3 regions of the Cellulomonas sp. NS3 genome follow, and region 1 is predicted to be linked to each of the others. Evidence: riboswitches for the same ligand, from Rfam matches in the RefSeq annotation. Region 1 holds a riboswitch; each other region holds the start of a gene.
The links. Region 1 has a riboswitch for cyclic di-GMP ahead of NXY84_RS01770 (PKD domain-containing protein). Riboswitches for the same ligand answer to the same signal wherever they lie in the genome.
Positions count from the first base shown of each region.

Region 2: linked by a shared signal. The riboswitch ahead of NXY84_RS08265 (hypothetical protein) and the one ahead of NXY84_RS01770 (PKD domain-containing protein) in region 1 are both predicted to bind cyclic di-GMP.
Region 3: linked by a shared signal. The riboswitch ahead of NXY84_RS13565 (BldC family transcriptional regulator) and the one ahead of NXY84_RS01770 (PKD domain-containing protein) in region 1 are both predicted to bind cyclic di-GMP.

Region 1 is NZ_CP103289.1:372,937-375,194, forward strand. It holds gene NXY84_RS01770 (PKD domain-containing protein) at 1-1,372, opposite strand, end outside; cyclic di-GMP riboswitch class I at 1,386-1,460, opposite strand; gene pdhA (pyruvate dehydrogenase (acetyl-transferring) E1 component subunit alpha) at 1,876-2,258, shown strand, end outside.
Region 2 is NZ_CP103289.1:1,796,790-1,799,047, reverse strand. It holds gene NXY84_RS08275 (LysE/ArgO family amino acid transporter) at 1-254, shown strand, start outside; gene NXY84_RS08270 (SGNH/GDSL hydrolase family protein) at 318-947, shown strand; cyclic di-GMP riboswitch class I at 1,270-1,344, shown strand; gene NXY84_RS08265 (hypothetical protein) at 1,359-2,258, shown strand, end outside.
Region 3 is NZ_CP103289.1:2,959,378-2,961,635, reverse strand. It holds gene NXY84_RS13570 (EAL domain-containing protein) at 1-329, opposite strand, end outside; cyclic di-GMP riboswitch class I at 865-939, shown strand; gene NXY84_RS13565 (BldC family transcriptional regulator) at 998-1,186, shown strand; gene def (peptide deformylase) at 1,451-1,936, shown strand; gene NXY84_RS13555 (DUF3145 domain-containing protein) at 2,196-2,258, shown strand, end outside.

The DNA.
Region 1 (2,258 bases):
GCGTCGGCGGGGGCGTGACGCTCGCGGTGGGGGACGGCGTGGGCGTGGGGGACGGGACCGACGGCGTGGGTGTGGGGGTGGGGGTCGGTGTGGCCGTGGGGGTGGGGCTGGCCGTGGGGGTCGGCGTGGGCGTGGGGGACGGGGCCGACGGCGTGGGTGTGGGGGTGGGGGTCGGGCTCGGTGCCGGGCTCGTCGAGACGGTCGGGCTCGGTGTCGGGCTCGCCGTCGGGCTCGGGTTGGCGGAGGGGCTCGGGCTGGCCGTCGGCGTCGGCGTCGCCGTGGTCGTGGGGCTCGCCGTGGGCTTCGGGGTCGTCGACGGAGTGGGCGTCGCGGAGGGCGTCGGCGTAGGGGTGGTCGTCGGCCTGGGCGTCACGGAGGACGCCGGCGTCGGGTTGGCCGTGGGGGTGGGTGTGGCCGACGGCGTGGGCGTGACCGACGGCGTGGGGGTGGCCGTAGGGGAGGAGATGGCCGACGGCGAGGCGGTGGTGGAGGGCTTCGGCGTGGGCGTCGGCGTGGCGGTGGCCGTGGCGGAGGGCTTGGGCGTGGCCGTCGGGCTGGGTGCGGCCGACGGGGTAGGTGTGGCCGACGGGGTGGGTGTGGCCGGCCTCACCGTCGGGGTCGGGGTGGCGGACGGCGTCGGGGTGGGGGTGACTGACGGCGTCGGCGTCGGTCGGACGGGGAGGACCGGCTTCGGGGTGGGCGTCGGGCGCCGGACGGAGCTCGTCGGCGGGATGGCCCGGCGCAGGTCGGCGGTCCGCGGGCTCACCCGGGTGCGACCCTCGAGCGAGACGAGCGACGGGTCGGGGCCGCCGACCGGTCGGACGGCCTCGCGCACGAGGTCCGCGATGCGAGGTGCGGGAGCGCTGCTGGCGGAGGGCGCCGTCGCGCCGGCGGCGGCGGTCAGCGCCGCGGGCGCGGGCGAGGTCGGGACGCGCGGCGCGGAGCTGAGCACCGCACCTGCCGACGTCCCGGTCGTCGCCGCCGCCGGCGCCGGCGTCACCGTGCGGAGCAGCCGTGCGGCGTCGGCCGGCTCGCCGGGCAGCACGCCCCCGTCGAGCGCCCCGTCGACCGCAGCCGGCACCTGCCCGCCGACCGTCGTCGTGCCCCGTGCGTCGACGGGTCCGGCGGGCGCGGACGTCGTCCCGGCCGAGGGTGCTGCGGAGACGGTGCCGCGGCCGTCCGTGCGCTCCGCCGCGGGGGCCGAGGTCAGGGCCGTCGCGACGAGGGCCGTCGTCAGCGCGAGGGTCGTGAGCGCGCGCAGCCCGCGCCGGGCCGGTGTCCCGCCGCTCGACGGGAGGGTGACGCGGTCCGCCGGCCGGTGCCGGGGCGTGCGCGGGCGACGTGCCGGCGAGCCGGCTGGGCTGATGTGCACGTGTGCTCCGTGGTTCGGTGGCCTGGCTGACCGCGGGGGTCCCATGGCTTTGCGTCTCCGCCTCGCGACGGGTTTGCCTTTGTCGTCCGTGCCCGCGCGCCGGGTGGGGTGCGCGGGGGCCTGCGTCTGTGTCATCGGCGCGTGCGGGCGCGTCGTGAGCGCGCGTGGGGGAGACGCACGTCTCGCGCGGGTGAGATCGACGGCGCACGGCGGGACGTGTCGGGTCGCGTCGGGTCCGGGACGGCGGCACGCACCCGCGGCCGACGGGCGCCAGCCGCGGGTGGACGCACAAGAGGCGGGCGCGCGCTCCGGATCACCGGTGGCACGTGCCCGCCTCTTCGCTGTGCGGACCGGCACCCCGGGGTGTGGGATACCGACAAACCGGCACGGCGACGGTTGTCGAGGGGTTCCCCGCCAACCTACGGTTACGTAGCCTACGCTGACGTAGGTTGCTACGACCAGCGCTCGTGCCCCCGTCTCGCCCCGCACGAAGGAGTCACCGCGTGAGCCCGAACGGCCCTCTGACGGATGACGGACTCGTCCAGCTGCTGACCCCCACCGGGGCGCGCGTCCACGACGCGACCTACGACCCCCTCGTCGCGCACGTCAGGCCCGACGACCTGCGCGGCATGTACCGCGACATGGTGCTCGTGCGGCGGTTCGACTCCGAGGCGACCGCGCTGCAGCGCCAGGGCGAGCTCGGCCTGTGGGCCCAGTGCCTCGGCCAGGAGGCCGCGCAGATCGGCTCCGGCCGCGCGCTGCGCCCGCAGGACTACGTCTTCCCGTCGTACCGCGAGCACGGCGTCGCGCACGTGCGAGGCCTCGACCTGACAGACATCCTGCGGCAGTTCCGCGGCATCGACCACGGCGGCTGGGACACGCAGGC
Region 2 (2,258 bases), 1.4 Mb from region 1:
CCCTGACGTTCCTCAACCCGCACGTGTACCTCGACACCGTGGTGCTGCTCGGCTCGGTCGCGCACCAGCAGGACCGGCCGTGGGCCTTCGCCGCCGGGGCGGTCGCCGCGAGCATCGGCTGGTTCGTCACGCTCGGCTTCGGGGCGGGCCGGCTCGCCCCGCTGTTCGCGCGGCCGCGCGCGTGGCAGGTCCTCGACGCCCTCGTCGCGGTCGTGATGGCGGCGCTCGCGGTCTCGCTCGTGGTCGCCGCCTGACCGGCCTCGTCGACGGCGCCCGACCGGCTTGTCCGTCCCGGGCGCCTGTGCTGCACTCCGGGCATGACGCTTCTCGAGGCGGGCGACCGCATCCTCTTGACCGGCGACTCCATCACCGACGGGGGCCGCGACCGCCGCGACCCGGCGAGCCTCGGGCACGGGTACGCGATGCTCGTCGCCGCGCTCGCCGGCGCGCGGCGGCCCGACCTGGGCCTGACGTTCCTCAACCGCGGGGTCGGCGGGGACACCGCGCGCCAGCTGCGGGACCGCTGGGAGGCCGACGCCCTCGCGCTCGAGCCGACGGTGATCTCGGTGCTCGTCGGCATCAACGACACGTGGCGCCGCTACGACGCGGGTCGCTCCACGTCGGTCGACGCGTACGAGGAGGACTACCGCGCGATGCTCGACTCCGCGCGCGACCGCCTCGGCGCACGTCTGGTGCTCGTCGAGCCGTTCGTCGTGCCCGTCGAGGAGGCGCAGCACGGCTGGCGCGAGGACCTCGACCCGCGCATCGGGGTCGTCCGCCGGCTCGCCGCGGAGTTCCGCGCGACGCTCGTGCCGGCCGACGGCCTGTTCGCCGCAGCCTCCGTCCGCACCACGCCGGCCGCGTGGGCGTACGACGGCGTGCACCCCACCCCCGCCGGGCACGGCCTGCTCGCCCAGGCGTGGCTCGACGCCCTCGGGCTCCGCTGAGGGCCCTGCAGGGGCACCGGCGGACGAGCGCCCGCACCACCCCTCCGGGTGCACCCGTCCGTGAATGCGACGGCGCTGTCGATATCGACCGCAAACGGATGTTCCGGACTCCTCGCGACCGCGGCGTGGAGCCGTTCCGAAACTTGTCGAAAACAACGCCTTCTTGCGCATTCTCACGCCCGTGACCTGCACGATCGCCCCGATCCGCACGGGCCGATATCACCGACACCGGAGCGCCGCCGCCCGGTCGGCGATCTTTCACCCGCCTGCCGTGCGCTGTGACTCTTGTCGCACGCGGTCGCGACCGCATACGGTCCTCCTGTCCACGAAAAGGCAAAGCTGCCGCGAGGCAGTGACGCAAAGCCATGGGACCCACGAGGTTCGCCAGGCTGCCGAACGACGGAGAATCCAGTGCTCAATGCAGTCCGTAGCTTCCGCGCGCCCATCGACGCCACGGCCGGTCGTGACGACCGCCGCACGTCCCGCCGCCGGGCCCGCTCGCTCGCCCTCGTCGCCGGCCTGAGCGTCGCCGCGACGCTCGCCGCGACCGTCCCCGCGTCGGCCGTCGGCGTCGCGCCGACCGCGCTCGACATCCCGGTCCTCAGCAACGCCGGTCCCGACACGACGGGCGTGCCGGCCGGCACGGTCCTCAAGGTCGTCACCGGTGACCTGGTCGTCACCACGCCGGGCGCCGTCGTCGACGCGGTCGACGTCCGCGGGTTCATCAAGGTCAAGGCGCCGAACGTCACGATCAAGCGCTCGATCGTCCGCGGCCGCCCGATCACCGGCAGCTTCGGCCTCATCACCAACGATCTCGGGGCGCACCCCTTCACGGTCGAGGACAGCGAGCTGGTCGCGACCGAGGCCTCGCCGTGGATCAACGGGATCATCGGCCACAACTTCACGGTCCGCCGCACCGAGATCGCCAACGTCATCGACTCGGTCCACATCACCGGCTCGAACGTGCTCGTCGAGAGCTCGTGGCTCCACGCCAACCTGTTCTACGCGCAGGACCCGAACCAGAAGGGCGGCCCGAGCCACGCCGACAGCGTGCAGATCCAGGGCGGCTCGAACATCCGGATCGTGCGCAACAACATCGAGGGTGCGTACTCCTCCGCCGTCCAGACGACGCAGGACCGCGCCGCGGTGTCCGACGTGACCATCCGCGACAACCGGATCGGCGGCGGTGGGTGCACCGTCAACGTGGCGTACGGCAGCCGCCCGGCCATCGTGGGTCTCGCCGTCACGAACAACGTCTTCCGGCTCGACACGCGGCACACGCGCTGCGCGATCATCGCCCCGAGCACGAAC
Region 3 (2,258 bases), 2.2 Mb from region 1:
TTGTCCGGCAGCGCGACGGGCGCCTCGACGCCGTCGACCCGCTGGCTCGTGAGCACGACGGGCTTGCCGAGCTCGAGCATCCGCTCGAGGAAGGCCGCGCTCGCGCTGAGGGCGATCGTGACGACCGCGTCGGCCTCGTCCCACGCGACCGAGAGCGCGGTCTCGCCGACGACGGTCTCGTCGAGCTCGGGCTTCTCGGGTGCGGTCTGGGCCACGACGACGCGACCGCCCTGCGCGGTCACCTCCTGCACCAGCCCGGCGAGCAGCTCACCGTGGTAGAACCCGCCGATGTGGCGCGCGAGCGCGAGGACGGTCCAGGTGTGCGGCACGTGACTCCTCCGGCTGCGAGCCACGTGGGGGCTCTCCGGAGGGAGCATCGGCACGAGCGGCGGCTTCTTGAGGGGAGAGCCGCAGGTCAGGGCCCGTGCGGGGCACGGGTGCCGACGCCGCCGCGGCACCCGGGTGCGGACTCCACGGTCCGCCGCGACGGTGAGGGCCCTGGGGCACGGGGTGACACGCGTCTCGGTCACGTTCGGCGACGGAGGAGGACGGCGTTCGGGCGCCTCACCCGCACAAGATGAGGCGCCCGTCACCCGCCGTGGTCACCTGGCGACCCGCCCCGCTCGCGCCTGGGCGTTGGGTCAAGGGTAGGACCAATCCGGCGGGAGGGCGAGAGATCGTCATGGGGGCGTCTGCTCCGGCCCATCCGCAGGTCCGGCGGCGGTCAGGATGCGCGCCCCGGTGAAGCGTGTTATGTGCAGCGTCGAAGCGCATCGATTCACCCGATCGGCCCCCTGGGCGGTTCGTTTCACCCTCGGGGGGTTGTTGCGAAGTTGTCCGGGTTCATGCATAGTTGAGGACGTCAGCGAGAAACGGCAAACCCGCCGCAAGGTGGGGACGCAAAGCCACGGGGCCTCAGGGGTCAGCCGAGCTACCGAACGACAGGAGAGTTGTCATCATGGCCATCACCACCCCCAACCGTTCCGAGTCCGCCTCGATGCCGGGCGCTCTGCTCACCCCGGGTGAGGTCGCAGCGATGTTCCGCGTCGACCCGAAGACCGTCACGCGCTGGGCGCAGGCCGGCAAGCTCTCGGCCGTCCGGACGCTCGGTGGGCACCGCCGCTTCCACGAGAACGAGGTCCGCCAGCTCCTCACGGGCGTCCCGCAGCAGCGTTCCGACGCCTGAGCGACCACCCGCGCGTCACGCGCAGCTTCTCGCCGAAAGGCCCGGGGAAATGTTCCCGGGCCTTTCGTCGTGCACGCGTCCAATTCACGTGACCTGGGTCACTCGAATGCAGTCCCGTCCTTGGTGCGCCGCAGGGGTGCGGTGGGCGGCGGAGCCGCGCGGGCGCGAGGGCGGCGGCTCGGAGGCGCGTCCGGCCCGCGCGGTTCACACCCCCGACCGCCGGAGTGCCCGAGCAGGACAGCCCCGCATGAAACAATCGTGGGCATGGCGATGAGAGAGATCCGCACGGTCGGCGACCCGGTCCTGCGCACCCCCTGCGACCCGATCACGACCGTCGACGACCGGGTGCGCTCCCTCGTGACGGACCTGCTCGAGACCGTCGACCACGAGGGTCGGGCCGGCCTCGCCGCCAACCAGATCGGCGTCGGGCTCCGCGCCTTCTCGTGGAACATCGACGACGAGATCGGCTACGTGCTCAACCCGCGCATCGTCGAGCTGTCCGAGGACTACCAGGACGGGGACGAGGGCTGCCTCTCGGTGCCCGGCCTCTGGTACCCGACGAAGCGCGCCTGGTACGCCCGGGTCGTCGGCGAGGACCTCGACGGCCGCGAGGTCGTCGTCGAGGGCACCGAGCTCATGGCGCGGTGCCTCCAGCACGAGGTGGACCACCTCGACGGCTACCTGTACCTCGACCGGCTCGAGCGGTCGGTCCGCAAGAAGGCGATGCGCGCGATCCGCGACCAGCTCTGACGCGGACGCCGCCCCGGACACCCGTTCCGGTCCGGCGCCGTCCGTCGCCCGTCCGGGTCCTGATCCCGACGTATCGGGGCGAACCTGGACGGTCCGCACGCCGGACCGGTGCACGTCCGGGTGGCGAAGCCGGATTCGCTGGCGTCCGACCAGCCGGATCATGCATGCTGTCACCAGCACGCCGCGAGGCCGTGGTGCACTCCTGTCTGCGGGACGAGGTCGTTGGGGAAGACGAACCTCGAGCCGTCAGGAGGGCGACATGGCAGGTGCGATCACCCGCGGTGTACTTTTCGTGCACTCAGCGCCACGTGCGCTCTGCCCC